DNA from 4 places in the Rhizobium sp. BK529 genome. Region 2 is predicted to be linked to each of the others. Evidence: predicted binding sites of a transcription regulator. Region 2 holds the regulator's gene; each other region holds the start of a gene.
The links. Region 2 encodes PhoB, which activates phosphate uptake and scavenging genes when phosphate is short. Its sites were predicted from a motif close to TGTCATNNANCTGTCAT; they were not measured.
Positions count from the first base shown of each region.

Region 1: FHX08_RS10650 (alpha-D-ribose 1-methylphosphonate 5-triphosphate diphosphatase) is a predicted target of PhoB. The motif match lies at 3,913-3,929, and genes of this name have one in related genera.
Region 3: phnF (phosphonate metabolism transcriptional regulator PhnF) is a predicted target of PhoB. The motif match lies at 3,089-3,105, and genes of this name have one in related genera.
Region 4: FHX08_RS12260 (acid phosphatase) is a predicted target of PhoB. The motif match lies at 3,071-3,087, and genes of this name have one in related genera.

Region 1 covers NZ_JACIAU010000001.1:2,090,873-2,098,265, forward strand. Annotated here, with positions in the region: gene FHX08_RS10635 (AI-2E family transporter) at 1-707, opposite strand, end outside; gene purM (phosphoribosylformylglycinamidine cyclo-ligase) at 932-2,005, shown strand; gene purN (phosphoribosylglycinamide formyltransferase) at 2,002-2,667, shown strand; gene FHX08_RS10650 (alpha-D-ribose 1-methylphosphonate 5-triphosphate diphosphatase) at 2,686-3,855, opposite strand; gene FHX08_RS10655 (NUDIX domain-containing protein) at 3,991-4,584, opposite strand; gene FHX08_RS10660 (molybdopterin-dependent oxidoreductase) at 4,581-6,716, opposite strand; gene FHX08_RS10665 (23S rRNA (adenine(2030)-N(6))-methyltransferase RlmJ) at 6,800-7,393, shown strand, end outside.
Region 2 covers NZ_JACIAU010000001.1:2,920,731-2,928,123, reverse strand. Annotated here, with positions in the region: gene FHX08_RS14735 (substrate-binding domain-containing protein) at 1-785, shown strand, start outside; gene pstC (phosphate ABC transporter permease subunit PstC) at 952-2,433, shown strand; gene pstA (phosphate ABC transporter permease PstA) at 2,430-3,752, shown strand; gene pstB (phosphate ABC transporter ATP-binding protein PstB) at 3,767-4,582, shown strand; gene phoU (phosphate signaling complex protein PhoU) at 4,627-5,340, shown strand; gene phoB (phosphate regulon transcriptional regulator PhoB) at 5,569-6,252, shown strand; gene FHX08_RS14705 (pyrroline-5-carboxylate reductase) at 6,378-7,166, opposite strand.
Region 3 covers NZ_JACIAU010000001.1:3,270,940-3,278,332, reverse strand. Annotated here, with positions in the region: gene FHX08_RS16455 (alpha-D-ribose 1-methylphosphonate 5-phosphate C-P-lyase PhnJ) at 1-826, opposite strand, end outside; gene FHX08_RS16450 (carbon-phosphorus lyase complex subunit PhnI) at 823-1,929, opposite strand; gene phnH (phosphonate C-P lyase system protein PhnH) at 1,934-2,542, opposite strand; gene phnG (phosphonate C-P lyase system protein PhnG) at 2,542-3,018, opposite strand; gene phnF (phosphonate metabolism transcriptional regulator PhnF) at 3,137-3,874, shown strand; gene FHX08_RS16430 (2,3-bisphosphoglycerate-dependent phosphoglycerate mutase) at 3,930-4,565, opposite strand; gene dapB (4-hydroxy-tetrahydrodipicolinate reductase) at 4,588-5,412, opposite strand; gene FHX08_RS16420 (ABC transporter ATP-binding protein) at 5,431-7,218, opposite strand.
Region 4 covers NZ_JACIAU010000001.1:2,407,571-2,414,963, forward strand. Annotated here, with positions in the region: gene FHX08_RS12250 (MerR family transcriptional regulator) at 1-356, shown strand, start outside; gene FHX08_RS12255 (aldo/keto reductase) at 325-1,320, shown strand; gene FHX08_RS12260 (acid phosphatase) at 1,386-2,930, opposite strand; gene FHX08_RS12265 (cytochrome-c peroxidase) at 3,140-4,438, shown strand; gene FHX08_RS12270 (organic hydroperoxide resistance protein) at 4,498-4,920, opposite strand; gene FHX08_RS12275 (MarR family winged helix-turn-helix transcriptional regulator) at 5,058-5,525, shown strand; gene FHX08_RS12280 (MFS transporter) at 5,592-6,992, opposite strand; gene FHX08_RS12285 (LysR family transcriptional regulator) at 7,113-7,393, shown strand, end outside.

The sequences.
Region 1 (7,393 bases), 830 kb from region 2:
AGGCCGACGATCGAGAGACCCGCCGCGTAATAAATGCCGAGGATAAGGCAGAGCGAACCCTGCCCGCGGATGAAGCCGGCAATCGCCTGATCCATTTCTGTGGCGATCTGACGAACGTCTTTCACGTAATTGCGCGGCACCCACTCATCGACCTTGGCAACCATGCGGTCCCAATCAAGCAGGATATAGAAGGCGACGACTGGTGTGACGATGAGCAGCGAGATGACGTCGACGATCGCCTTGCCGGAGTTCCAGATCTGCGAGAAGAGCCCGGTCAGGAAGCCCATCCCTTCCGACAGAATGGTCGAGAAATTGTTCTTGATGGTCCCGAGTTGGCTCTTGATCCAGCCGGGCAGCACAGAATCCTGGTAATGGGCGATGAATTCCTGAAGCTGGCTGATATAACCCGGCACGCGCTGGGCAAAATCGTTGAACTGGTTGATGAGAACCGGGATCAAGATCACCAGCGCCAGCGCAAAGACGATGACGAAGGCAACCAGAATCACGATGGTCGCCATCAGCCGGCTCAAGCCGAGGCGCTCCAGTCTGTCCGCTATGGGATCGAGAAAATAGGCGATTGACATGCCGGCGATGAACGGCAGCAGGATCGAGCTGAAAATATAGAGGAAGGCGATGAAGATGAGCAGAACCGCCACCCAGAAGATGACCTGGCGCTTCAGTATCGTTCCGCTGACCTGTTGTGGCATCGCTTCCCCGCTGACCGCACGCCCTGCCCGTGCGCATCCAGCACATAGGATGGAGGCGCAAAGATGGTCAACCCTGTTGCACCAAATCCGGAAAGCGTACGGGGATTAGCTGGAAAATGGGGGCTTTTCCCTTGCAACGCTTGCATAAAGCGCACTCTCATGCAATTGCGACCGGCATGTGACGCGGTCTTTTATCCGCAGCTTCAAATCCTCCGGAGATCATCATGAGCCAGTCTGGAAAAAACGGCCTGACCTATAGCGATGCAGGCGTCGACATCGATGCCGGCAACCTGATGGTGGAGAAGATCAAGCCAGCCGTGCGTTCGACGCGCCGCCCGGGCGCGGACGGCGAGATCGGCGGCTTTGGCGGCCTCTTCGACCTCAAGGCTGCGGGCTTCACCGATCCGGTTCTCGTTGCGGCCAATGACGGCGTCGGCACCAAGCTGAAGATCGCCATCGACGCTGATTATCACGACACAGTCGGCATCGACCTCGTTGCCATGTGCGTTAACGATCTGGTCGTGCAGGGCGCTGAGCCGCTCTTCTTCCTCGACTATTTCGCGACCGGTAAGCTCGATCCGGATCAGGGTGCTGCCATTGTCGGCGGTATCGCTGCCGGCTGCCGCGAGGCAGGCTGCGCTCTGATCGGCGGAGAAACGGCTGAAATGCCGGGCATGTATTCTTCCGGCGATTATGACCTCGCCGGCTTCGCAGTGGGTGCTGCCGAGCGCGGCAAGCTGCTGCCGTCTGGCGATATTGCCGAGGGTGACGTCATCCTTGGCCTTTCCTCCTCTGGCGTTCACTCCAACGGTTTTTCGCTGGTGCGCAAGATCGTTGCGCTTTCCGGCCTCGGCTGGGATGCGCCGGCCCCTTTTGCCGAAGGCAAGAAGCTTGGTGAGGCGCTGCTGATGCCGACCCGCATCTATGTGAAGCCGCTCCTGAAGGCGATCCGCGAGACCGGTGCGCTGAAGGCGCTCGCCCACATCACCGGCGGCGGTTTCCCGGAAAATATTCCACGCGTGCTGCCGAAGCATCTTGCCGCCGAGATCGATCTTGCCGCCGTCAATGTGTCGCCGGTCTTCTCGTGGCTTGCCAAGACAGGCGGCGTCGAGGCGAAGGAGATGCTGCGCACCTTCAACTGCGGCATCGGAATGATCGTTGTGGTCGCGCAAGAAAATGCCGCCGCCGTCTCCAAGGTGCTCGAAGCAGAAGGCGAGACAGTCGTCACGCTCGGCCGCATGGTCGCCCGCGCCGAAGGCGAAGCCGGCACGATCTACAAGGGCACGCTCGCCCTATGAATTCGCCGCGCAAACGCACCGTCGTCTTCATTTCCGGCAGCGGCTCCAACATGATGGCGTTGGTGCAGGCGGCAAAATCGGCCGATTATCCGGCCGAGATCGTCGGCGTGATCTCTGACAAGGCGGATGCGGGCGGGCTTGCCAAGGCGGCTGCCGAGGGTATCCCGACCTTCGCCTTCGTGCGCAAGGATTATGCGAACAAGGACGAGCACGAGGCGGCAATCCTTGCCGCGCTCGATGAGCTTTCGCCGGATATTATCTGCCTCGCCGGCTATATGCGCCTCCTGTCAGGCGCCTTCATCCAGCGCCACGAAGGCCGGATCATCAATATCCACCCTTCCCTGCTGCCGCTCTTTCCGGGGCTGCATACGCATCAGCGGGCGATCGACGCCGGCATGCGGATTGCCGGCTGCACCGTGCATTTCGTCACCGAAGGCATGGATGAAGGCCCAGTCATCGGCCAGGCCGCCGTGCCTATACTTGCGGGCGACACCGCCGAGGTGCTGGCAGGACGCATACTGACCGTCGAACATCAGCTTTATCCGCAGGCGCTCAAGCTCTTTGCCGAAGGCAAGGTGAAGATGGAAGGCCGGAAGGCCGTCGGAACGACAGCTTCCGCCACCGCCCCCAAATCGCAGCTTATTTCGCTGATCGGCGGCTAAAGCAGAAATGTTCTGACTTCAGGCCGCAAGAGCCTGAAGTGGATGCAGCGTACCATCGCTATAGACGAACTGGCCGCCGCGGAAAGTGGCGCGGATGCGATGGACATCGCCCGGCTCGATGACAACGAGATCGGCACGCTGGCCGATTTCGATCTCGCCGCGGTCCATCAGGCCAGCTGAACGGGCGGCATTCGACGTGGCCATGGCGACGGCAGCGGGAAGACCGCCTTCGACCATTTCCGCCAGCTTGAAGATGCCGGGTACGAATGCAGCCGGATGGTAATCGGCAGCAATCACCGTCAGCAGGCCGGCCTTAGCGGCATCGAGCGCGCTCAGATTGCCGGACATGGATTTGCCCCGCAGCGCATTCGGCGCGCCCATCAGGGTCCAAAGGCCGCGGCGGCGAGCTTCTTCGGCAGCCGGCAGCGTGACCGGGAACTCGCTGATGGTGACGCCGAGATCGAACATTTCGGCGACCTTCTCGACACTGTCATCATCGTGCGAGGCGAGCGACAGGCCATGCTTCTTGGCGAGCGCCACGATATCCTTCAGCTTGGCCTCGATCTCGGGATTGTCGCGCATGGCAATACGCTGGGCGACGATCTCTGCAGCCATTTCCTCCGATACGGCGCGGCGTTCGGAAATGCTCAGGATATAGCTCTTGATGTCGTTATACTGGCCCTGCCCCGGCGTGTGGTCCGTCAGCGAGACCATATTGATATGGCCGGCTTCCAGCAGGCGCTCCAGCGCCGGGGCTGCGCCGGTATTGGTGATTTCGTAGCGGGCATGGACGCGATGATCGATCAGCAGATTGTCGCGCAGCGTGTTGATGCCCTCGATGACCGCTGAGGTCGTCTCCAGCGAACGGACATGGCCGTAGACACTTTCCGTCGCGAAGGAGACGGCGGCAAAAGCTGTCGTGACGCCAGCAGCGGCAAGCTTCTTGTCGAGTTCGTGGATGCCGAAGTCGATCGGCATATGGGCGTTCGGGCGCGGGGCGATTTCCCGTTCGATCATATCTCCATGCAGATCGACGAAACCCGGCATCAGCAGACGCCCTCCGCCATCGATAACGGCGTTGGCAACCGGCTCCGGCCTGATTTCGGCGATCAAGCCGTCTTCAATCCGCACAGAACCTTCATTCACCACCTCGTTGGGCAAAACGAGGGTGAAATTACCGAGCCACATGGGCTTTCTCCTGACCGCATCTGATGATTGTTAAGGGGCAGCGCTTAGTCTCGCTTCGTGACAATTGCATGAAGAATTCCAAGAAATTCAGCCGAGGCGAATCTATCTCGGCCATGACGTTGCAAGGTCGGACTTTTAGGTGCCAAGCAGGCTTTTGTTCGCTACCGCCCATTGCACCAGCATGATCGTCTTGAGATCGATGATTTCTCCCTTTTCGATCATCGCGAGAGCCTGCGGCAGCTGGATTTCCAGCACCTCTATATCCTCGTGCTCGTGCTCCAGACCGCCGCCATCGGATGTGCGGTCGGCGGTATCGATTGCCGCTGCAAAGAAATGCACGATCTCGGTGATGGAGCCCGGCGCGGTGTAGGATCTGAAGAGGAAGCGGACATCGCGAATCATGTAGCCGGTCTCCTCCATCGCCTCGCGACGGATGGCGGCTTCGGGTTCGTCGCCGTCGAGCAGGCCAGCCGGAACTTCGATCATCCAGGCGGGGTCGCCGTTCAGATAGACCGGCAGGCGGAACTGCTTCACCAGCACGACGACGTCGCGCTTCGGATCATAGAGCAGGATGCAGGCGGCCGGCGTGCGGTGGTAGACCTCGCGCGACAGGCGGTGCGTCTCGCCCTCCCGGTCGGTAAAGTCGAGCTCATAGCCGACCAGCTTCGTCCATCCGTCGGACAGGGTTTCCTTGCCGACAATCTTCACGTTTGCTTTCGATTGCGTCATAGGGCTTCCTTGGCGGCATCCTTGCGAAGCCAGACCTTGTTGTCATGAACGGCGGCGCCGCCATAGGGCGCCACGGGATCGGCGCCAGTGAGAATGTTGATGCCTTCGCCATCGACATGCGCCTTGTTGGGCCAAAGACCTTCGGCAATCAGCACGCCGGGCTTTACCTCGGTCGTGATACGGGCATGGATGCGCAGCTCGCCGCGCATATTGCCGATGCGGACGAGATCCCCGTTGCCGATGCCATTGGTCTCCGCATCGACGGGATTGATCATCACTTCCGGGCGGCCTTCCTTCTGGCGCGAGGTCTTGGTTTCCGAGAAGCTCGAATTCAGGAAGTTGCGCGCCGGCGAGGTCGCCAGGCGGAAAGGATGCTCGGAATCAGCGACTTCAATGACGTCGACCTGATCCGGGAACGGCGGCAGCTCGGCATAGGGGCCGAGCGCGCCGACCGACGCCGGCGGTTTGTTCGGGGCAGCGCCGTCCACCCAATCCGGCCGGAAATGAAACTTGCCGTCGGGATGAGCAAAGCCGTTGAGATAATGCGCTTCCTCGAAGGCCGGCTGTCGGTCGAACCACTTGTGTTCGAGGAAATAATCGTAATCCGGCAGGTTGCTCGCCGCCAATACGCGGTCGATCATTTCGCAGGCCGTGAAACCGAAGCCGGGGCGATCGGCGACGCCAAGGCGTTTTGCCAGTTCCTCGATGACGAAGAGGTTGGTGCGCACGGTCGGCGGCGGCTCGACGAGCTTGGGTCCAAGCAGAATGTGGTTCTGCCCGCCGGCTCGATAGATGTCGTCATGCTCGACGAACATGGTGGCAGGGATAACGATATCGGCCATTTCGGCCGTCTCGGTCATGAACTGCTCGTGGACAGCGACGAAGAGATCGTCACGAGCAAAGCCGCGTTTCACCAGCCGCTGTTCGGGCGCGATGTTCACCGGATTGGTGTTCTGGATGAGCATGGCCGTGATCGGGCCGCGGTGGCGAAGGGCCACGGCATCGCCCGTCAGCGCCCGGCCGATCTGCGACTGGTCGATCATACGGATGGCCGCATCCTTCATCGACTTGCCGGTCAGCTCCGCATTGTTCATGCGGAAGATATCGCTGTTGGAGTGGAAGGCGCCGCCGCCTTCATATTGCCAGGAGCCGAGCACGGTGGCGACCGAGGCGGCCGCATGCATGGCGACAGCGCCGTTGCGCTGGCGGGTGAAGCCGTAGCCGAGGCGGAAGAAGGTTTTTTTCGTCGTGCCGACGAGCTTGCCGAAAGCTTCGATCTCTTCGACCGAAAGGCCTGTGATCGCGGCCGCCCATTCCGGCGTCTTTGCCTTCAGATGCGCTTCGAGACCCGAGGGATCGTCGGCATATTTCGCCATGTAAGCATGATCTGCATAACCGTCGCGGAAGGCGATATGCATGGCGGCGCAGGCGAGTGCTGCATCGGTGCCGGGCTTGACGATCAAGGCCATGTCGGCCTGCTTCATCGTCGGATTGCCGTAGATGTCGATGACGACGATTTTGGCGCCGCGCTCCTTGCGCGATTTGATCGCGTGGGTCATGACGTTGACCTGCGTGGCCACCGCGTTCGTGCCCCAGATGACGACGCAATCGGTACGCGCCATCTCGCGCGGGTCCGGACCGCGCAGCATACCGGTCGCCATAGTGAAACCGGTCCAGGCTGGATTGGTGCAGATCGAGGAAAAGAAGCCGGAATAGCGCTTGGCGTGGCGCAGGCGCTCGATCGAATCACGCTGTACCCAGCCCATGGTGCCGGCGTAAAAATAGGGCCAGATGGCTTCGCTGCCGTCCCTGGCCTCGGCCTTCACGAAGGCTTCGGCGATCTCGTCCAGCGCATCATCCCAGGAAATCTGCTGCCATTGCCCTGCCCCCTTGGCGCCGGTGCGGCGCAAGGGATGCATGAGACGGTCAGGATGATAGAGGCGCTCGGCATAACGAGCGACCTTGGCGCAGATGACGCCCGACGTATAGGAATGGCCGTTGGCGCCGCGGACACGGCCGATACGGCCGTCTTCCGTAATATCCACCTCCAGCGCACAGGTGGAGGGACAGTCGTGCGGACAGGCCGTATGACCGATCCTGGATTTGGCGTGGATGGGGGTCGCAATGTTCATGCGATTTCTATATGCCAAGGCTCAGGCGGCCAAAAGGCACAAAAACTCCCTGTCATCCGAATTCATAACAGGCATCAGCGAAAATGAACTATCGCCACATCTATCATGCAGGCAATTTTGCCGATGTCCTGAAGCATGCGGTGCTGGCGCGGCTCATCCGCTACATGCAGAAGAAGGACGCCGCATTCCGCGTGCTCGACACGCATGCCGGCATCGGCCTTTACGATCTTTCCTCCGAGGAAGCGCAGAAGACCGGCGAATGGCAGGGCGGAATCGGCAAACTGCTCGAAGCCGATCTCGGGCCGCAGGTTTCCGAACTGCTGGAGCCCTATCTCTCCGTGATCCGGGAACTGAACCCGCAGGGTGGCCTGCGCTTCTATCCCGGCTCGCCGAAGCTTGCCCGTATGCTGTTTCGCCCGCAGGACCGGCTTTCGGCGATGGAGCTGCATCCAGAGGATTTTGCCCGGCTGCATCGGCTCTTCGAGGGCGATCATCATGCGCGCATCACCGAGCTCGATGGCTGGCTGGCGCTCGGCGCGCATCTGCCACCGAAGGAAAAGCGCGGTATCGTGCTCGTCGATCCGCCGTTCGAGGAGGACGGCGAATACGAGCGGCTGGTGGATGGCCTTGCCAAGGCCTACCGGCGTTTTCCCGGCGGCACTTATTGCCTCTGGTAT
Region 2 (7,393 bases):
CTTCGCGCCCGATCAACAAGAGCGAGCTGGAAGCCTGCAAGGCCGCCGGCGTAACGGACATTCAGGAAGTCAAGATCGGTTATGACGGCATCGTCTTCGCAACCGACGCTTCCAACCCGGACGTTGCTTACGTTCCGGCCGATATCTACAAGGCCCTCGCTGCGCAGGTCGTTGTCGACGGCAAGCTCGTCGCCAACCCGTACAAGAAGTGGTCCGACGTCAACCCGAAGCTTCCGGCTGTTGATATCGCTGCCTATATCCCGGGCGAAAAGCACGGCACCCGCGAAGTCTTCGAACAGAACGTTCTGGCTGCCGGCTGCAAGGCTTCCGGCGCAACCGACGTTATCGCCAAGGAAATCTCCGACAAGGCTGCCCAGGCAAAGGCTTGCGTCGCAGTCCGCAAGGACGGCGCTGCCGTTGACATCGACGGCGACTATCCGGAAACGCTGGCACGCATCGCTGCCAACAAGACCGGCGTTGGCGTATTCGGCCTCTCCTTCTACGAAAACAATGCCGACAAGCTCAAAGTTGCGACCATGAGCGGCATCGTTCCGTCGACGGAAACCATCGCTAACGGCACCTACCCGGTTTCCCGCCCGTTGTTCTTCTACGTCAAGAAGGCACATCTCGGCGCCGTTCCGGGCCTGAAGGAATATGTCAACTTCTTCGTATCCGACCAGATGATCGGCCCTGACGGCCCGCTCGCCGAATACGGTCTCGTTGCTGCTCCGGATGCAGAGCGCGATGCGATCCGCAAGGACGTAGAGGCTGGCAAGACCATGTAATGAACTTTGCCGGCGCGGCGCTCGGGGGCGTCGCGCCGGCATCGCTTTATCCGTCCGGCCCAATGGGGTGCCGAGCGGGTGATTTCTTCTCCATGATGTCGAAGCCGATGGCATGCTCCTGGAGCTGCCGGGCTCTTTGGGGGCTGTGGGCCTGGGGACGTAACGAATGAGCACATCCATCATACTCTTGTGCCTGGTAGTGATCGGCGCCGTTGCCTATGTGGCTGCGCGCAGCCGCGCTATGGCCGTTTCCGGGGGCAGATCTGCTGCCCTGCATTCGCGGCCGGCCTATTATGGCGCCTATGCCGCGATCTGGGCTGTTCTGCCTTCCCTGATCGTTCTGTGTGTCTGGCTGGCCGTCAGCCCGGGCATTATCTCTTCCTCCGTTCGCGGCGCCTTTCCTGATGACGTGAAGGCGCAGCCGGCCGTCCAGCAGGATCTCGCCTACAGCATGGTCGCCACGGTTGCCCGCGGCATGAACCTGCTGACGCCGGATGAGCTTTCTTCGCTGTCTGGCAATCCTGCCGGCCTGCAGGCAAAGCTCAGCGAGAAGGGCGTACCGCTCGCCGGCGAGCCGCAGCCCTACATGATCGATGCCGCAAAAGCCCTGAACGCCGAGAGTATGACGAGTCGCGTCATCATGACGGCGATCGTGCTGCTCATTTCTGTTGCAGGCGCTTTCTACGCGCTGCGCTCCGTTGCTCCGCGTTTCCGCGCCCGCAACCGTGTCGAACGCGTCATGCTCTGGGCGCTCCTTGTCGCGTCCTCCATCGCCATTCTGACGACGATCGGCATCGTGCTTTCCATGCTGACGGAAGCGGGCCGCTTCTTTGCGGTCGTTCCCTTCGCCGACTTCTTCTTCGGCACGGTTTGGGATCCGCGTTTTGCCGGCGCCGGCGGCTCGTCTTTCGGCCAGTTCGGCCTGATCCCCTTGTTGCTCGGCACGCTCTATATCGGCCTGGTCGCCATGCTGGTCGCCGTGCCGGTAGGCCTCTTTGCCGCCATCTACATGGCTGAATATGCTTCTCCGAGGGTGCGCTCCATCTCGAAGCCGCTTCTCGAGGTGCTCGCCGGCATTCCGACGATCGTCTACGGCTTCTTCGCGCTCGTCACCGTCGGACCGTTCCTGCGTGATTTCTCGGCGCAGATCAGCGGTCTGCTGACCGGCAACTATACGAACTTCATCCAGGCACAGAGCGTCATCACCGCTGGTATCGTCATGGGCATCATGCTGATCCCTTACGTTTCCTCGCTGTCGGACGATATCATCACCGCAGTGCCGCGTGCCCTGCGCGACGGTTCGCTCGGTCTCGGCGCCACGCGCTCCGAAACCATCAAGAAGGTGGTTCTCCCGGCGGCCCTTCCGGGCATCGTCGGCGCTTTGCTGATGACGGCTTCCCGCGCCATCGGCGAAACCATGATCGTGGTGCTTGCCGCCGGTGTCGCCGCCCGCATTCAGCTCAATCCCTTCGAGCCGATGACGACGGTGACCGTCAAGATCGTCAACCAGCTGACCGGCGACCTCGAGTTCACGTCGCCGCAGACGCTGGTTGCCTTCGCACTTGGCATCACGCTGTTCTGCATCACGCTTTGCCTCAACATTTATGCGCTCTACATCGTGCGCAAATACCGGGAGCAGTACGAATGACGAATATTGTTTCCCCCGCCGCCGGCGTCACCGTGTCGAAGGCGCCTGCGCGTCGCGATATCGGCATCAAGCGCCGCTACGCTGCCGAGCGCCGGTTCCAGGCCTATGGCATCGCAGCCATCGCATTCGGCCTGATCTTCCTCTTCATTCTGCTTTGGACAGTCATCAGCAACGGCTATACGGCGTTCCAGCAGACGTCGATCACGCTGCCGATCGAGTTCGCCGAGAAGACGATTGACCCTGATAACAAGCGTGCGACCGACCCTTCGGTTCTGGTCGCCGCCAACTATCCGGTTCTGCTGCGTGACGCGATCGTCAAGCAGCTCGGCATCAATGCCTCGAGCCGTCCTGATGTGCGCGACGCAACCGCCATGCTGTCCAAGGGCGCGCCGATCCAGTTGCGCGACATGGTCGTTGCAGACCCGTCGATCATCGGCAAGACCGTCAATGTTACGGTGCTTGCAGATGCCAATATCGACAGCGCCAACAAAGGCCAGATCAATCTTTCGGTCGACGAGAAGAACCGCAAGGTCAACGACAAGCAGGTCGCCTGGATGAACGAACTGAAGGCGAGCGGCGCTCTCCACAAGCAGTTCAACACCGGCCTCTTCGTCAACGGCAATTCCAGCCGTCCGGAAGCCGCAGGTCTCGGCGTCGCCCTCATCGGCTCGCTCTACCTGATGCTGATCGTTCTCGTCCTTGCGCTGCCGATCGGCGTCGCCGCCTCGATCTACCTCGAGGAATTCGCGCCGAAGAACAGGCTCACGGACCTGATTGAGGTCAACATCAACAACCTCGCCGCGGTTCCCTCGATCGTCTACGGTCTGCTCGGCCTGTCGGTCTTCATCAACTTCGCCGGCCTGCCGCGTTCGGCGTCGCTCGTCGGTGGTCTGGTGCTGACGCTGATGACGCTGCCGACGATCATCATCGCGACGCGTGCAGCGCTCCGCGCCGTGCCGCCGTCGATCCGCTCGGCGGCGCTGGGCCTCGGCGCTTCGAAGATGCAGATGGTGTTCCACCATGTGCTGCCGCTCGCCATGCCCGGCATTCTGACCGGCACGATCATCGGCCTTGCCCACGCACTCGGCGAAACCGCGCCGCTGCTCCTGATCGGCATGGTCGCGTTCGTCGCCCAGGCGCCGACCACTCCGCTCGATCCCTCCACCGCACTTCCGGTTCAGGTCTACATGTGGGCCAACGAAGCCGAGCGCGCCTTCGTGGAAAGAACCTCGGGTGCCATCATCGTCCTGCTCCTGTTCCTGATCGTCATGAACATCGGAGCTATCCTCTTGCGTCGTCGCTTTGAGCGCCGCTGGTAAACGGAGTAGAGATCATGAACATGTTGACGGAAGCAGCAGTTGAGAAGGCGCTGGACCAGAAAATGAGCAACGTCCCGTATAAGATGATCGGTCAGGATGTCTCCGTTTATTACGGCGAAAAGCGCGCCCTTTTCGATGTCAATCTGAACATCCGCGAAAACACCGTGACCGCCCTGATCGGCCCGTCCGGCTGCGGCAAGTCTACCTTCCTTCGGTCGCTGAACCGCATGAACGACACGATCGACGGCTGCCGCGTGACCGGCAAGATCACGCTCGACAGCGACGACATCTACGATCCCGACATCGACGTCGTCGAACTCCGCGCCCGTGTCGGCATGGTGTTCCAGAAGCCGAACCCGTTCCCGAAGTCGATCTACGAAAACGTCTCGTATGGCCCGCGCATTCACGGCCTCGCCAAGTCCAAGGCAGACCTCGACCAGATCGTCGAGTCCAGCCTGCAGCGCGCCGGCCTCTGGAATGAAGTCAAGGATCGCGTGCATGAATCCGGCACCGGGCTTTCCGGCGGCCAGCAGCAGCGTCTGTGCATCGCACGCGCCGTCGCCGTCAGCCCGGAAGTCATCCTGATGGACGAGCCCTGCTCGGCGCTCGACCCGATCGCAACCGCCAAGGTCGAAGAGCTGATCCACGAGCTGCGTGAAAACTACACCATCGTCATCGTGACGCATTCCATGCAGCAGGCCGCGCGCGTATCACAGCGTACAGCCATGTTCCACCTCGGCAACCTGGTCGAGGAGAACGACACCGACAAGATGTTCACCAACCCGGACGATCCGCGTACCCAGGACTATATCATGGGCCGGTTCGGCTGAGTTTGGAGATGTGAAGCCTTCCCGATTTTCGAGGACAAAGCCCCATGGCATCGACACATATTTTCTCTGCTTACGATGACGACCTGAAGTTCCTGTCCCGGCGCATTGCCGAGATGGGCGGCCTTGCCGAACAGATGGGTGCCGACGCTGTTCGCGCGCTCGTCAACGGTGACACCGCGCTCGCACAGAAAGTCATCTCGGACGACGTGATCCTCGATCATGCCGAGCGCGAAATCAACGACAAGGCGATTGTCACGATCGCCCGTCGCCAGCCGATGGCCTCCGACCTTCGCGAGATCATGGGTTCGATCCGTATCGCCGCCGACCTCGAGCGCGTCGGCGATCTCGGCAAGAACACGGCCAAGCGTGTCATCGCCGTGCAGAGCACCGGCGTTCCGCGCAAGCTCGCCCGCGGTCTCGAGCATCTTTCCGAACTGGCGCTCGTCCAGCTCAAGGAAGTGCTCGACGTCTACACGACGCGTTCGGCCGACAAGGCAAAGTCGATCCGCGAGCGCGACGATGAAATCGACGCGATGTACACCTCGCTGTTCCGCGAACTCCTGACCTACATGATGGAAGATCCGCGCAACATCACGAGCTGCACGCATCTTCTCTTCTGCGCCAAGAACATCGAGCGCATCGGCGATCATGCGACCAACATCGCCGAGACGATCTACTACATGGCAACCGGTTCCCAGCCGGAGGGCGAGCGTCCGAAGGACGACAGCTCCAACACCGTCGGCGCAGTCACGGAGTAATCCGGACCTGCCCATTGCATGCGCGCCCTCGCCGGGGGCGCGCAGAAAGCATGTCGCGCAAAAGTGTGCAGCGGTTTTGCGATAACGACATGCGAAAAAAGCTTACAGCGCGGCAGCGGATCCGAAGGATCGCGACACGCTTTAGGTGCAGCCAATTCCGAGTTTCTGCATGGTCCCTTGTTTAAATCACCCCCGGTTTAAGGATCATGCATTAGGAGACTGACACGCATGATCCCAAGAGTTGCAGTTGTTGAAGATGAAGAGGCACTCAGCGTGCTTCTCCGCTACAACCTCGAAGCGGAAGGTTTCGAGGTGGATACGATCCTCCGTGGCGACGAGGCGGAAATCCGGCTTCAGGAGCGCACGCCGGACCTGCTCATCCTTGACTGGATGCTGCCGGGCGTTTCCGGCATCGAGCTCTGCCGCCGACTGCGCATGCGACCGGAGACCGAGCGCCTGCCGATCATCATGCTGACGGCACGCGGCGAGGAAAGCGAGCGCGTTCGCGGTCTCTCGACCGGCGCCGACGACTATGTCGTCAAGCCCTTCTCCACGCCGGAGCTTGTCGCCCGCGTCAAGGCGATGCTGCGCCGCGCCCGTCCCGAGGTTCTCTCCACCGTTCTGAAGTGTGGAGATATCGAGCTCGATCGCGAAACCCATCGCGTTCATCGCAAGAGCCGCGAAGTCCGCCTCGGTCCCACCGAATTCCGCCTGCTGGAATTCCTGATGTCATCGCCGGGCCGGGTCTTCTCCCGTTCCCAGCTTCTGGACGGCGTCTGGGGCCATGACATCTATGTGGACGAACGCACCGTCGACGTCCATGTCGGCCGCCTGCGCAAGGCGCTGAACTTCTCCAACATGCAGGACGTCATCCGCACCGTCCGCGGTGCGGGATATTCCATGGAAGCTTAATCCGAGTGATCGGAGGTCCAGACGGGTCGCCCGCTTGACGGGCGGCCTGTTTGTCTATGTGGAACTCCCAACTCCTAATGAAAGCCGACACCCAGCGCCGAAGCGAGCCTCGAAAGAACCTGCTTTTACAGGCGGATGCGCGCAAGAATTCGATCAAGAGCCTTTTGCAGAGCCGCCATGCCGCCGAACGCGCGAAAGTCTTCGAGCACCTGTTCATTCAATCCGCCCTTGGTCGAATGCTCACCGATGAGCTCGTCGAAACTCGCCATAGGTTTTGAACGGGCGGCATGGGCGAGGCCGGAAAACAATTGACGGAGGTAGGCGTCGCCAGACGGTCCCGAAAGCCCCTGGCTCTGCAGCCAGGTCGACGTCGCCTCAAGGATGCCGAAATAGCTGGCCATCAGGCAGCTCGCCACCGCGAGAAGTTCGAACTCAAGTTTGTTTTCAACCTGGATCGCCGTTCCGAGCGCCGAAAAGAGGGCGTGGGAAACTTCGTCGGGCGGGTAGATCGCAGTCGCCCCCTGAAGATCTGCGACGAACGGAAGTGGAATTGCCAGGCTTAGGCGAACCGGTGGATCGATCCACGCCAGCAGTTGATCCATTGGCGTGGCCGCGACAAAGCTGATGACATGGTGGCCCGGCCGAAATCGGAGCGAGCGGACGACCTCCTCGGCAATTTGCGGCCTCACGGCCAAAAATGCGAGATCGGAGCGGTCGAGGACATCCTGATTGCTTAAAGCGATCGACACATTCTCGTTTGCCGCCGCGAGACGGGCGGCGACGCCTGCGTTACGCGGTGACAGCACGATCGGTGTGTCGCGAAACGCTGTCTTGCCCAATCCGGTGACGACGGCCTCTGTAATCGTGCCCGTCCCGACGAATCCCATTGTCATGCGCTTCGGATCGATCTCCATTGGCACCCCTGAGCGACTGTTTGCGCCGTGCTACTCGACGAGAATACCGCATCTGGATCAGAAAATCGCGCTACAGCGCCATGACGACCGTTCCATGCCGGTCGAGGCTGAAACGCATCGGTGATGTTGGCCACATAAGTTCGCATTGTCAGGCATGGTGGAAGGCCGGCAGAGCTCGGCCTTCGAACGACCGTGGCCGGGAGCCGTTTTCCCGCGCTCCTGTGCCG
Region 3 (7,393 bases), 350 kb from region 2:
GGCGGTCTTCGCAATGGTCGGTATCGGAGCAGACGAACATCCGCCCGCCCTTGTCGTCGAGGATCACCTCGTCGAGATAGACGTCCTCGGCGCCGCAGAGCGCGCAGGGCTTGCCGAACCGCTGGATTTCGAAGGGATGGTCTTCAAAGTCCAGGCTGACGACATCGGTATAGGGCGGCACGGCATAGATGCGCTTTTCGCGACCGGCGCCGAAGAGCTGTAGCGCTTCCGATCTGTGCATCTTCGGATTGTCGAATTTCGGCGTCGGCGAGGGATCCATGACATAGCGGCCATGAACTTTGACCGGGTAGGCATAGGTCGTGGCGATGCGGCCGTTGCGGGCGATATCCTCGTAAAGTTTCACATGCATGAGGCCGTACTCCTCGAGCGCGTGCATCTTGCGGGTCTCGGTTTCGCGCGGTTCGAGGAAGCGCAACGGTTCCGGAATCGGCACCTGATAGACGAGCACCTGGCCTTCGCCGAGTTTTTCCTCCGGAATGCGGTGGCGCGTCTGGATGATCGTCGCGTCCTTGGTATGCGTCGTGACGGCGACATTGGCGACCTTCTGGAAGAAAGCGCGGATGGAGACGGCGTTCGTCGTGTCGTCGGCGCCCTGGTCGATGACCTTCAGAACGTCCTCGGGCCCGATGATCGAGGCCGTTACCTGCACGCCGCCCGTACCCCAGCCGTAGGGCATGGGCATCTCTCTGCTGGCGAAAGGCACCTGATAGCCGGGAATGGCGATCGCCTTCAGGATGGCGCGGCGGATCATGCGCTTGGTCTGTTCGTCGAGATAGGCGAAATTGTAGGTGGCGAGATCACTCATTCGGCGGCCTCCTTCTGGGTCTCGCCGCTGCTGCGCGCGGCTTCGAATTCGCGGCGCATGCGGCGGACGAGGTCGAGTTCGGCCTGGAAGTCCACATAGTGCGGAAGCTTCAGGTGCTCGACAAAGCCGGTCGCCTGGACGTTGTCGGAATGGGAAATGACGAATTCCTCGTCCTGCGCCGGCGCGGTGATATCCTCGCCGAGTTCTTCGGCGCGCAGCGCGCGATCCACCAGCGACATCGCCATCGCCTTGCGTTCGCTCTGGCCGAAGACGAGGCCGTAGCCGCGCGTGAATTGCGGCGGAGCCTTGGCCGAACCCTTGAATTGGTTGACCATCTGGCATTCGGTGAGCTGGATCGTGCCGAGCGATACAGCAAAGCCAAGCTCTGGCACGTCGAATTCCACCTCGACTTCACCGATGCGGATTTCACCGGTGAAAGGGTGGTTGCGGCCATAGCCGCGCTGGGTGGAATAGCCGAGCGCCAGCAGAAAGCCCTCGTCGCCGCGGGCAAGCGCCTGCAGGCGGAGATCCCTAGTCATCGGGAATTCCATCGGTTCGCGCGTCAGGTCGCCCGTCTCGTGGTCTTCGGGAAGCTCACCGTCGTTTTCGATCAGGCCCTCCTGACCGAGGATTTCGGAGACGCGCATGACGCGGCCGGTCTCGGCCGGACGCTGGGCAGGCTCTTCCACAGCCTCATCCGTCAGAAGCGTCGGATCGAGCAGACGGTGCGTATAGTCGAAGGTCGGGCCGAGCAGCTGTCCGCCCGGGAGATCCTTGTAGGTAGCCGAGATGCGGCGCTCGATCTGCATGTCGGCCGTATCGAGCGGCCTGGAGTAGCCGAAGCGCGGCAGCGTCGTGCGATAGGCGCGCAGCAGGAAGATCGCCTCGATCATGTCGCCGCGCGACTGGCGTACGGCAAGTGCGGCAAGCGTGCGGTCGTAAAGCGAAGCTTCGGCCATGACGCGGTCGACGGCGAGAGCGAGCTGTTCGACGATCTGCTCGATGCCGATAGCGGGCACGGAACGATCGCCGCGCCGGCGGTCGGCGAGCAGGCGGTGGGCATTGGCGATGGCGGCCTCGCCACCCTTGACGGCAACATACATGAGCTCAGATCTCCGTTGCTGTGATCTTGGTGGTGCGCGGCAGGCAGAGGAAACGCTTGCCCGCCGTCAGCACGATGTCTACGCCGCGTGGGAAAAGTGCGCGGTTTTCCGTCCAGAGACGCAGGAAGGTTTCCGGTAGGCCGATAGGGGCGATCTCGATTACGCTCTGGATGCCCGGCCCCATCAAAGCGAGACGGCGCCCGCCTTCGAGATCGGCAAGCTCGATCACGACGGTCGTCGAACGGTCGGGATATTCCTGAGTACCGGCCGCAAAGAGGCCGAAAGTAGAAAGCGCCATACCGGCTTCGACGAAGGCGAATCGCGCTTCCGCCTTTTCCGCCGTCAGCGGCGCACCGGCATGGAAGCCGAGCCACTCCGGAACGGCCGACTTGGCAAGCTCGGCGGAGAGCCAGACGGGGGTGTCGTGGTCGCAGAGCGTCAGGCCGATCGCGCCAGCGGCAATGCCGAGTGGTGCGGGCGGCGTCACATCGGGCGTGACGGACTGGATCGTGCCGGGGCGGGCCATGCCATCCATCAGCATCTTGAACACGCTCTGTGCGTGGAAAACCGGCTCAGTGAAGCCACCGGTCAAAACGTCGGTCTTGAGGTTCATCAGTCTTCTCCCCGGACCATGGTGAAGAAGTCGACGCGGGTCGCGGACGTTTCTTCAGCCTTGCGGTTGTTGTCATCGGCGATCCGCCGGGCGATCGGCGAAAGCAGTTTTTCCTCGACGAAGCGCATGGTTGCCTCTTCCTGCCAGAGTGCGTCGAAGATCGCCGAAAGCCGTGCCTTCTCGCGGTCGGTGCCGAGCGCCTGGGCGTGACCGACCGAGCCGGATGCAAGCCGTACCGTCGCGCGCGTCACGGTCACTTCGCCGAGATTGAAGGGCGCACCACCGCCGCCGATGCGGCCGCGAACCATGACGAGACCGGTTTCCGGGCCGCGCACCGGCTGCACCACCGGCTGTTCGGCAAGCGCGTCCCACGCCGCCAGCAATTCCTGTTTTTCGGCGCGCGCGAGCAGATCGACGGTACGCTTGCGCCCGCCCTCCGTCCGCGCCGCAGCTTCCGTCTTCTCCGCTGCCGTCATCATCTTTTCCTCGAAAATGTCTATTGATATAGACAACCGTACAAGCTATACCTATCCCTAAATCGGCGACGTGACAAGCGTGTGACAAGGCGCGTCCGAATTGGCTGGATGGGGTGTAATGGCAGGAATAAAGCAGGTGCAGCGGCAGACGGGTGTGGCGCTCTGGCGCCAGATCGCCGACAGGATCCGCGAGGCGATCAGCAGTGGCGTTTACGATCAAACCGGCATGGTGCCACCGGAAACGGTCCTTGCGCTTCAATTCGGGGTCAACAGGCATACTGTTCGCAGCGCACTTGCCGCACTTGCCCAGGAAGGCATCGTGCGTGCGGTGCAAGGCCGCGGCACGTTGATCGAGCGCAAGGAGCGCCTGAATTTTCCGATCAGCCGCCGTACCCGCTTTACCGACGGCCTGAGGGACCAGGCGCGCGAGACACATGCGCTCCTGCTCGGCCATGCGGAGGAAGCGGCCGATGCCGAGGTGGCCCGCTGGCTGCGCGTGGAACAGGGCACGCCGGTCATTCGTCTAGAAACGGTGCGCGACGCGGATAAACGGCCCGTCGCGCGCGGAACGAGCTGGTTCCCGGCCGCTCGTTTTGCCGGCATCGGCGAGATCTATCGGAAGACGGAGTCCATCACCAAGGCCTTTGCCGCACTCGGCCTGTCGGACTATGTGCGTGCCACGACGGAGATCACCGCCGCCCATGCCGATTCCGGAGATATTGCCGATCTGGAACTGACGCCGGGCGCCGTGCTCTTGATCACCAAGGCGATGAACACCGATCTGGAAGGCGTGCCGGTGCAATATTCGATCAGCCGTTTTGCGGCCGATCGCGTTCAGTTCACCATCGAAAACTGAAAACGGAAAAGGCCGGACTCACGCCCGGCCTAGCTTTACTGGTGCCTGACCGCGCTCAGTGCGCGCCAGACATGTCGCCGAGTACTTCCTTGGAAGCGACCGTCGAGTCTGCGTTCAGCTTGTATACCATGGGCACGCCCGTCGCCAGGTTCAGCGACAGAACCTGTTCGCGGTTGAGGCGGTCGAGAACCATGACGAGCGAACGCAGCGAATTGCCGTGCGCGGCAACGAGCACCTTTTCGCCACGCAGCACGCGTGGAAGGATTTCCGTGAGATAGTACGGCCAGACGCGAGCCCCGGTGTCGCGCAGGCTTTCGCCGCCCGGAGGCTGGATGTCGTAGGAGCGGCGCCAGATATGCACCTGCTCTTCGCCCCATTTGGCACGGGCATCATCCTTGTTGAGGCCGGAGAGATCGCCATAGTCGCGCTCGTTCAGCGCCTGGTCGCGGATCGTTTCCAGGCCCGGCTGGCCGACCTTGTCGAGGATCAGCTTCAGTGTGTGCTGGGCGCGCACGAGTGCGGAGGTGAAGGCGACATCGAACTTGATGCCGTAGTCGGCAAGCGCCTGGCCGCCAGTCGTGGCTTCCTGGATGCCGAGCTCGGTCAGATCAGGATCTTTCCAGCCGGTGAAGAGATTCTTGAGATTCCAGTCGCTCTGGCCGTGGCGAACGAGGACGAGGGTACCGCTCATGAAAAATGCCTCCGAGAGATGGTCAATGAGAAGAAAGCCCGAGAACGTCGAGCATGGAATAGAGACCCGGTTTCTTGTCGCGCGCCCAAAGGGCCGCCTTGATGGCGCCGCGCGCAAAGATCGAACGGTCGGTTGCGCTGTGCGAAAGCGTGACGGTCTCGCCTTCGCCGGCAAAGAGTACGGAATGCTCGCCAATGACGGAGCCGCCGCGCAGCGTCGCAAAGCCGATAGTGCCGGCGTCCCGCGCGCCAGTATGGCCGTCGCGCACACGCACGGATTTCGAGGCAAGATCGATATTGCGGCCGCTTGCAGCGGCGTCACCAAGCAGCAATGCGGTGCCGGAGGGCGCATCGACCTTGCGCTTGTGATGCATTTCGAGAATTTCGATATCCCAGTCAGCAGGGTCGAGCGCCTGAGCAGCCTGCTGCACGAACACGCTGAGCAGATTAACCCCGAGGCTCATATTGCCCGACTGGACGATGCGGGCATGGCGGGAGGCGGCCGCGATCTTGGCATTGTCCTCGTCGGAGCAGCCGGTCGTGCCGACGACATGAACGATACGCGCCTGCGCTGCCAATCCGGCAAATTCCACTGACGTGGCGGGCGATGTGAAATCCAGCACGCCCTCGGCGTGCAGGAACGCTGTCAAGGGATCGTCGCCGATGATGACGCCATTGGCGCCGAGACCGGCGACCTCACCGGCATCCTTGCCGACGAAGGGCGAGCCCGGCCGCGCGACCGCTGCATGCAGCGTCACGCCGTCGATGGAATGAATAAGACGGATGAGCGTCTGTCCCATGCGTCCCGCCGCTCCGACCACAACCAGTTTCATCGCAGCGTCGCTCATGTCAGTCCGTCATCCCGATTAAAATGAATCAGAAGCCGAAGGCCTCTGCAGATTGTTGAGGCGAGCGTAAAGTCCGTCGCTGACCTTCGCAAGCGTCTCGTGACTGCCTTCTTCGACGACGCGCCCCTGCTGCATGACGATGATCTTGTCGGCGCGTACCACGGTCGAAAGCCGGTGGGCGATGACGACGACAGTGCGGCCGGTCATGGCTTCGTCGAGTGCTTTCTGTACGGCCGCTTCCGATTCCGTATCGAGTGCCGAGGTTGCCTCGTCGAGCAGCAGGATCGGTGCGTTGCGCACCAGCGCGCGGGCGATCGACAGCCGCTGGCGCTGGCCGCCGGACAGCGTCACGCCATTTTCGCCGACGGGCGTATCGTAGCCCTGCGGCTGTGCGACGATGAAGTCATGCGCATAGGCAAGCCGCGCTGCCTTTTCGATTTCGTCGTCCGTCGCTTCGGGGCGGCCGTAGCGGATATTGTCGCGGATCGTGCCTTCGAAGAGATAGGGCTGCTGCGAGACATAGGCGAGCTGGCGGCGCAGCGACTGCTTGGTAACATGGGCGATATCCTGTCCGTCGATCAGGATCTGACCTTCCTTCGGATCGTAAAAGCGCGGAATGAGGCTGATGACGGTGGATTTGCCGGCGCCCGAAGGGCCGACGAGGGCAGTCGTTTTTCCGCCCTCAGCCGTCAGCGTCACGCCGTTCAGGACGCTCTCGTTGCCATAGGCGAAGGAAACGTTGCGCAGCTCGATCTTCGCCTCGGACACGACAAGCGGCTTTGCATCCGGCAGTTCGCGCTGGCGCGGCTCCATGTCGAGCAGCTCGTAGATCATCCGGGCGTTGACCACGGCTCGCTCCATCTGCACCTGTAGGCGCGCGAGGCGGCGGGCCGGATCATAGGCGAGCAGGAGGGCCGTGACGAAAGAGAAGAAGGCGCCCGGCGGCACGCCCTGATAGATGGACCGATAAGCGGCATAGGCAAGCACGCTTGCAACGGCAAAGCCGGCAAAGCTTTCCGTCAGCGGCGAGGTACGCTCCGAAAGCCGCGCGATACGGTTTGCCCGGCCTTCGGCAGCGGAAATCAGCTTGTTGACCTTGTTCTCCAGCGCTTCTTCCATCGTGAAGGCCTTGACGATGGAAATGCCTTGGATTGTTTCCTGCATGGCGCCGAGAACATGGCTGTTGAGGTTGACCGCTTCCCGGGTGGCCGAGCGCAGTCGCTTGGAAACATAGCGCAGCGCATAGAGCAGCGGCGGCGCCAGGATGAACACGGCGAGGCTGAGCAGCGGATCCTGCAGCACCATGACGCCGATCAGCGAGACGAAGGTTAGGAGATCGCGCACCGTCGAGGTAATCGTGAGGTTCAGCACGTCGCGGATGCCGGTCACGTTCTGGCTGACCTGCGCGGCGATATGGGCCGAGCGTGCCTCGTTGAAATAGCCGACGGAGAGCGTCATCAGATGTGAATAGATGCGCCGCTGATAGCGCGCGACGATATCGTTGCCGATCCGCGACAGCGCGACGCCCTGCCCGTAGCTCGCAAAGCCGCGCAGCATGAAGGCGATGAAGATCGAAAGACAGATGATCCAGACGACGTCGGCGCGCCGGTTGGCGAAGGCCTCGTCGATGATCGCCCGCATGATCCAGGCGGTAAACGCTGTCGAAAGCGCCACGACGATAAGGCAGGCGATTGCGAAGACATAGCCCCAGAGATGGTCCCGGCCGTTTTCGGCAATGATACGCTTCAGGACGCCGGTCACGGTATCGCTGTTGACGTTTGGCTTTCTGCTTTCGGCGGCTTCCAAAAATAGGCTTCCTGTCTCAGGGCCGCATGCCGCAGGCGCGGCACGCATATTCGCGCGCTCTATAAAGAGTTGGAGGAGCTTTGGCTAGCTGACTTAGAGCCTTTCCTGGTTAGCTTGAAGCATTCTGCCGGAGCAGTTTTGTGTCAGGGCGGAAGCGATTGGCGACGGGCATACC
Region 4 (7,393 bases), 510 kb from region 2:
GTTATTACGAGCGTATCGGCCTGCTCCCCTATGCCGACCGCGATCGATCCGGACAACGTGACTACGACGCTTCAATCCTTTCCTGGATCGAGTTTCTTGGTCGTCTGAAGACGACCGGCATGCCGATCCGAGACATGCTGCTTTACGCAAAGCTTGCCGATAGCGGGAAAGTCACTTTCAGCGAGCGTCGCAAGTTGCTCGAAGTGCATCGTGAGCGTGTCCGGGCCAATCTGGCCGATCTCGAAGCCTGCCTTCGCGTCCTCGACGGCAAAATCGCCTCCTATGCGGAGGCGGAAGAAAGGATGAGAGATGACAAACGGAACATTGCAGACACGCCGGCTCGGGCAAGGGCTTGAGGTCGGATCGATCGGCCTCGGCTGCATGGGCATGAACTGGGCCTATGGGGCAACGGAAGCAGACAAGGGCGAGGCAATCGCCACGATCCATCAAGCGCTCGAGCGCGGCGTGACCCTGCTCGATACCGCCGATGCCTATGGCCCACACACCAACGAAGAACTCGTGGGTGGGGCGATCAGAGGTCGGCGCGAGCAGGTGGTGCTGGCAACCAAGTTCGGCCTCGTACGCGGAATAAAAGCAATACCTGGCGTCAGCGCCCAGACAGTCAATGGGCGGCCCGAATATGCCAAAGCCTCCTGCGATGGGTCGTTGCGGCGCCTCGGCGTCGACCACATCGATCTCTATTACCTGCACCGCGTCGACCCCAATACGCCGATCGAGGACACGGTCGGGGCGATGAAGGAACTCGTCGAAGCCGGCAAGGTCAGGCATATCGGATTGTCGGAGGCCAGCCCGGAAACGATCCGCCGGGCGCATGCCGTGCATCCCGTCACCGCCGTTCAGAGCGAATATTCGCTGTGGTCCCGCGAGCCTGAAGACGGGGTGCTGGAGACGCTGCGTGAACTCGGGATCGGGCTTGTCGCCTATTCGCCGCTCGGGCGCGGCTTCCTGTCCGGCGCCATCAAATCCGTCGACGATCTTGCACCCGATGACTATCGGCGGACCTCACCGCGGTTCATGGGCGACAATTTCCAGCGGAACCTCGAGCTCGTCGCCGTCGTCGAGGAGATTGCGCGCCGCAAGGGCGTAACGCCGGCGCAGCTGGCGCTTGCCTGGGTGATGGCGCAGGGCGACGATATCGTGCCGATACCCGGCACCCGCCGCCGCACCCGGCTGGACGAGAATCTTGGAGCGGCCGCCGTTGATCTGACACCTGGGGATCTCGAGGAAATCGCAAGCGTCCTGCCCCGCGCTGTCGGAGATCGCTACGGCGAAATCGGCATGCGCGAGCTCAACGGATAGACATCCGAAAAGCACGAAGTCTTCTCCCCACCTCTCGGGGAGAAGACACAGCGTTGTCGTGACGATCAGCGCGTCAGGTCGAGGGCTGCCGTCAGGTTGCCCATCGGCGGCTCGTTGTTCAGCGCAAGCGCCTTGTCGCGCGCGAGCAGGCCCGGCAGCACCGGCAGGTCGTAGCGGGCCGTGATCAGCCGCAGGATCGAGGTCGTGTCATATTGCGTGTGATCGACCATGCCGCCCTTGGCGTAAGGCGAGATGATGAAGGCCGGAATGCGGTTGCCCGGCCCCCAGCGGTCGGCCTTCGGCGGCGCGACGTGATCCCAGAAGCCGCCGTTTTCGTCATAAGTGACAATCACGAGCATGTGGCCCCATTGCGGGCTGTTTTCGAGATGCGAAACGAGATCGGCGAGGTGCTGGTCACCGCTCGATAAATCGGCATAACCGCCATGTTCGTTGAGATTGCCCTGCGGCTTATAGAAGGAAACGGCCGGGAGTTTGCCGTCGTCGATATCCTTGATGAAGGCTTCGCCGCCGAGACCGCCGTCCTTCAGGTGCTCTGCGCGGGCTGCCGTGCCCGGCGCGAAGTTGGCGAAATAGTTGAAGGGCTGATGGTGGAACTGGAAGTTCGGCACCGGCGTAGCGTTCTTGCCGTCAAGCGCTGCCTGCCACGCACCGCTATACCATGCCCATGTGACTCCCTTCAGCGACAGGAGGTCGCCGATGGTAATCTCGTGCTGCGGCGGCAGGGTGTTCGGCTGCGACGGGTCGGCATAGGCCGCATCGCCATCCTTGGCCGGGGCGTTGACGCTCGGCTGGTAAGGTGGCTGCATGGTGTTGACGGCATAGAAATCCGGCGTGAGGTTGCCGTCGGAGACGAATTTCGGAGCGCCTTCGAGAGCCGACTTCGGTCCGTTTTCGGCCGGAATCAGCGAAACGCCGTCGGCATCGACCTTGGCGATCGTCGGCTTGGCCGGACTCTTGTCGGCATCAGCATAATAAGGAGCGCAGGCGCAGACCAATGCGAAATGGTTGAGGAAGGAGCCCCCGAAGGCGCCCTGGAAGAAGTTGTCGGCGAGGACGTATTTCTTGGCGACCTGCCACATGGGCAAGATCGAGCCGTCATAATGGCCCATGACGAGGCTGCCGGAATCGGCCCAAGCGACGAACTTGTCGTTCTTGCCGCCATCGATCTGCATCTGCTCCTGGTAGAAGCGGTGCCAGAGGTCGCGGGTGATGACGTTTGGCGCCTGCGCGAAGCCCTTGGGATCGTCGATCGAGAAGGTGGCATTGGGAAGATGAGCGGACTGTGCCTCTGTGATGGCGGGCGTCACGCCCTTGGCGGTCAGGCCACCCCAGGCGGGCGGCAGTTCGGCGAGTGGCGTGCCGTCGCGATCGAGCTGGCGGGCCTGGCTTTCGCTGACGTTGGAAAGACCATTGGCGCCCGGGAAGCTGCCATAGAGGTTATCGAAACTGCGGTTTTCGGCGTAGATGACGACGATATTCTGGATCTTGTCCATACCGGCGGGTGCGGCATGGGCAGCCGTGGCGAACGCCAGCGGCAGCATGGCCGAACCGGCCAGCGAAAGATTACGGAGGAGCTTCAGTCTGGTCATGCGGGAAACCTCATGGCTAAGGGGGCGTGGCTAGAGGAGCATACGGCGGAAATGCAATGGCCGAGCGCAAGCGCGACGCTATTCCCGCCGTCTATCAATTTGTGACATATGGCAGCTTGCCGCAACGGTTCGGAGGTGCGCGTCATCAATCTGTTGCAGTCAGGTTCGATTATGACAATGGACAATGTTAACCCATTGGAATCCCTGACATGACGGCAAAGAATATCTGGCTCCTGCGATCCGGTCTGGCGCTCGGTTTGGCTGCGTCAGCAATCGGTTTCAGCCTCTTGCCCCTGCGGCAAAGCAGCGCGGCTACTACCGGGGGCACACACCCCGGTCCCATGTCGCGAGCGGAAGCCTATGCCCGCGCCCAATCCCTTACGGAACTCGGCCGCAAGATGTTCTTCGATGCCTCGCTATCAGCCTCCGGCAAGCAGGCCTGCGCCTCATGTCACGATCCTCATCACGGTTTCACCCCGGCGACTGCAACGCCGGTCGAAATGGGCGGACCAGATATGGACCAGCCTGGCCTGCGCGCCGTGCCGACGCTGCGCTATCTGCAGGCGACCCCTTCGTTCACCGAGCATTTCTACGATTCCGAGGATGAAGGCGACGAGAGCGTCGACAACGGGCCGACTGGCGGTTTGACCTGGGATGGGCGCGTGGACCATGGCTCCGACCAGGCGAAGATCCCGCTGCTTTCACCTTTCGAAATGGGCAACAAGAACGAAGCCCAAGTCGTCGCAGCGCTCAGCAAGACAGCCTATGCCAATGATTTCAGGGCAATTTTCGGTCAGGATATCTTTGGCAATGTCGGGGATGCCTTCCAGGGTGCGGTTGAGGCACTCAGTACTTTCGAGCAGAGCGGCGCGGACTTCTATCCCTATTCCAGCCGCTATGACGCCTTTCTTGCCGGCAAGGGCACGTTGACGGCACAGGAACTTCATGGGCGCGACCTCTTCGAAGATCCGGCGAAGGGCAACTGTTCGAGCTGCCATCTGAGCGAGCCCGCCAACGACGGCGAGCCACCGCAATTTTCCGACTTCGGCTTCCTCGGGCTCGCGGTGCCGCGCAACATGGCAATCCCGGCCAACGCCGATTCCGATTATCACGATCTCGGCCTTTGCGGCCCGCAGCGGACAGACTTCAAGGACCGGCCGGAATATTGCGGCCTGTTCCGAACGCCGACGCTGCGCAATGTGGCGCTGAAGAAGAGCTTCTTCCACAATGGCTATTTCCACTCGCTGCGCGATGTCGTTTCCTTCTACGCCACACGCGACAGCGATCCGGGCCGCTGGTACCCTAGGAATGCCGACGGCACGATCCGCAAATATGATGATGTTCCGCAAGCCTATTGGGCCAATCTCAACCAGGACCCGCCTTTCGGACGTAAGCCCAGCGACCCGCCGGCGCTGACGGAATCGGAGATCGACGACATCGTCGCCTTCTTGGGCACGCTGACGGATGCGGACCAGCTGCCCGGATCGGAACAGCAAGCGGCACATTAGAGGCAAACGAAAAAGGCCGAAGCGGAGCCTCGGCCTCTCTCGCCAATGCTGCAAAGTGATCAGGCGACCGTGACCGGAACTTCGGTCGAGGTGCGCATGGCGTGGCTGTAAGGGCAAACGATGTGGGCTGCGGCTGCAAGCTTTTCGGCGGTTTCGCGGTCGACGCCCGGGATGTTGACGGTCAGCGCAACTTCGATGCCGAAGCCGCTGCCATCTTCACGCGGGCCGATGCCGACGGTTGCAGAAACCGTGGTTTCCTCGGGAATCTTGACCTTTTCCTTGCCGGCCACAAATTTCAGAGCACCGAGGAAGCAGGCCGAATAGCCGGCCGCGAAGAGCTGTTCGGGATTGGTGCCGGTTGCGCCGTCGCCGCCGAGCTCTTTCGGCACAGTCAGCGTGACGTCGAGAACGCCGTTTTCAGAGACGGCGCGGCCTGCGCGGCCACCAGTGGCGGAAGCTTTGGTCGTATAGAGAATAGGCATGACAATCTCCTTTGGTTGGCCCCGTTCGTTCGGGCTGGACTTTTAATATCGCGCAATTAAATTGTACGCAAGTGAATTTTGCAAATTGCATTCGGAATTTGAAAAGAGGACAATGAAGACCTCTAGGGAAGGCAGATATGAGAACGAGAACGGCGAAAGTGATGGAAATACCGGAAGAGGAAAAGCGGCTGGAGAAGCAGCTCTGTTTCGCAGTCTATGCGACGGCGCATGCCTTCACCCGGGCTTACAAGCCAATACTCGACAGGGTAGGCCTCACTTATCCGCAATATATCGTCATGCTGGTGCTCTGGGAAAAAGCCGAGCTGCCGGTCAAGACGATCGGCGAGCAGCTCGATCTCGATTCAGGCACGCTCTCCCCTCTCCTCAAGCGGCTGGAGCAGAGTGGCCTCATCAAGCGCGCCCGCGATTCCCGCGACGAGCGGCAGGTTATCGTGTCGTTGACGCCGAAAGGTCAGGCGATGAAGGGCGAGGTCAATACGATCATGTCTTCGATCGGCGAAGCAATCGGCTGCACGCTGGAAGAAATGGGCGCCATGCGCGACATGCTGACCCGGCTGCGGGCAAATCTCAATGCCAGCGTATAGAAGGCCACAGGTTCGATTAGAAACCCAAAGAGGATGCCCGCGCCAGGCCGACGCGGGCAATTTGCGTTATTCCGCAGCCTGATAGGCCTCGGACCGAAGCGTTGCGGTCTTCGGGCCAACGGCGGCCAAAAGAGTGATCAGAACGGCCAGCAAGGCCACGAAAACGATGCCGCCAACATAGGGATCCCAGCCGAAATGCGGGGCTGCGGCGAAGATTGCGGACGCAGCCGCCAGCACGATGCCGCCGCCGATCTGGAAAGCAGCAAAGAGCAGGCCGGAGGCAAGACCGGACTTGTCTTCTTCGACATCGGAGAGCGCGGCAACCTGAATTGACGGATAGGTCATCGCATAACCGAGACCGAGCGGGATCTGGTTGAGAGCAACCAGAATGGTCGGATCAATACGGCCGACCAACGCCACCCAGATGATATAGCTTGCCGCCTGCAGACCGACGCCGACGGCCATCAGCGCCGTAGTGCCGCGGTTCTGGGCCAATGCGGCAAAGCGCGGCGCGAGGAACATCACCGCCACGCCACCGAAGGCGAAGCAGAAGCCGGTGGCGAAGGGCGACCAGCCGACGACATCCTGATAGTAAAGCGTCGCGATGAACTGGAAGCCGACATAGGCGCCCTGGAACAGCGCGGCGATGAGATTGGCATGGCTGAGCTTTGCCCTGCGGAAGATGTGCAGGGGCACCATGGGATCGGCATGGCGCGATTCCACGATCAGGAAGAGCGCAACCAACACTACGGACGCGACGAGCGAACCCCAGGTGAAGAAATCGTTCCAGCCGGCCGCCGCGGCATTGGTAATGCCGAAGACGAAGAGCAGCAGGCCGGGCGTGATCGTCAGCGCGCCCGCCCAGTCGAAATGCTTGCGCCCCTCGCCGCGGCGTTCATCCGCGGGCAGAACGAAAGGGGCGATGGCGAGCGTGAGGATCGCGACCGGAGCGCCCATGACGAGCGTCGCGCGCCAACTGAAGACGGTGGCCGCACCACCAAGCACCATGCCGAGCACGAAGCCGGTGGCACCTGTCGACGCGAAGACGCCGAGTGCCTTTGCCCGCTTCTCGCCTTCTCCGAAGACGGAGAGCAGCAAAGCGAGCGCGGCTGGCGCCGTGAAAGCTGCGGCGATGCCCTTGACCAGGCGGGCAGCGATCAGCGTCGGGCCGCTGTCGACGAAGCCGCCCGCAATGCTGGCGGCCGCGAAGATACCAAGCGACCAGAGGAAAACGCGGCGGTGGCCGAAGAGGTCGGCGACACGGCCGCCGAGCAGCAGGAAGCCGCCATAACCCAGAACATAGGCGCTGACGGCCCATTGAAGCGAGGTTGCCGGCATACCAAGTTCGGTCTGGATGGCAGGCAGGGCGACACCGATGGTGGAAACATCCATGGCGTCAAGGAAGTTCGCAGCGCAAAGCAGCAGCAACGCCAGGCCGGCTCCGCGTGGAGATGGGGAATTGGTCATCGATCTCAGTTCCTTTTTGGCTGCCGCCTTTGGGAGGCTTGTTGGCGGCAGGGAACGAGAAAATGTACAGCTTCAAACCCCATTGCAAATTGATAGTAACCATGTCAGGTATTACTCATAATGATGAATGATGCTGTCCTTCGTAAAATCGACCTGAATCTCCTGCTCGCTTTCTCGGTGCTGATGCAGGAGCGCAATGTCAGCCGCGCGGCCGAAAGGCTGCTGCTCGGCCAGCCCGGGCTATCGGCTGCGCTGAAGCGGCTGCGCGAGGCGCTGGACGACGAACTCTTCGTTCGCGTCGGCCGCGGCCTGCAGCCGACGGCGCGGGCGCTCGCCATCGCACCGGCGATCGAGGATGCGCTGTCAGGTATCGAACGGGCCATCCGTCCGCCCCTGAGTTT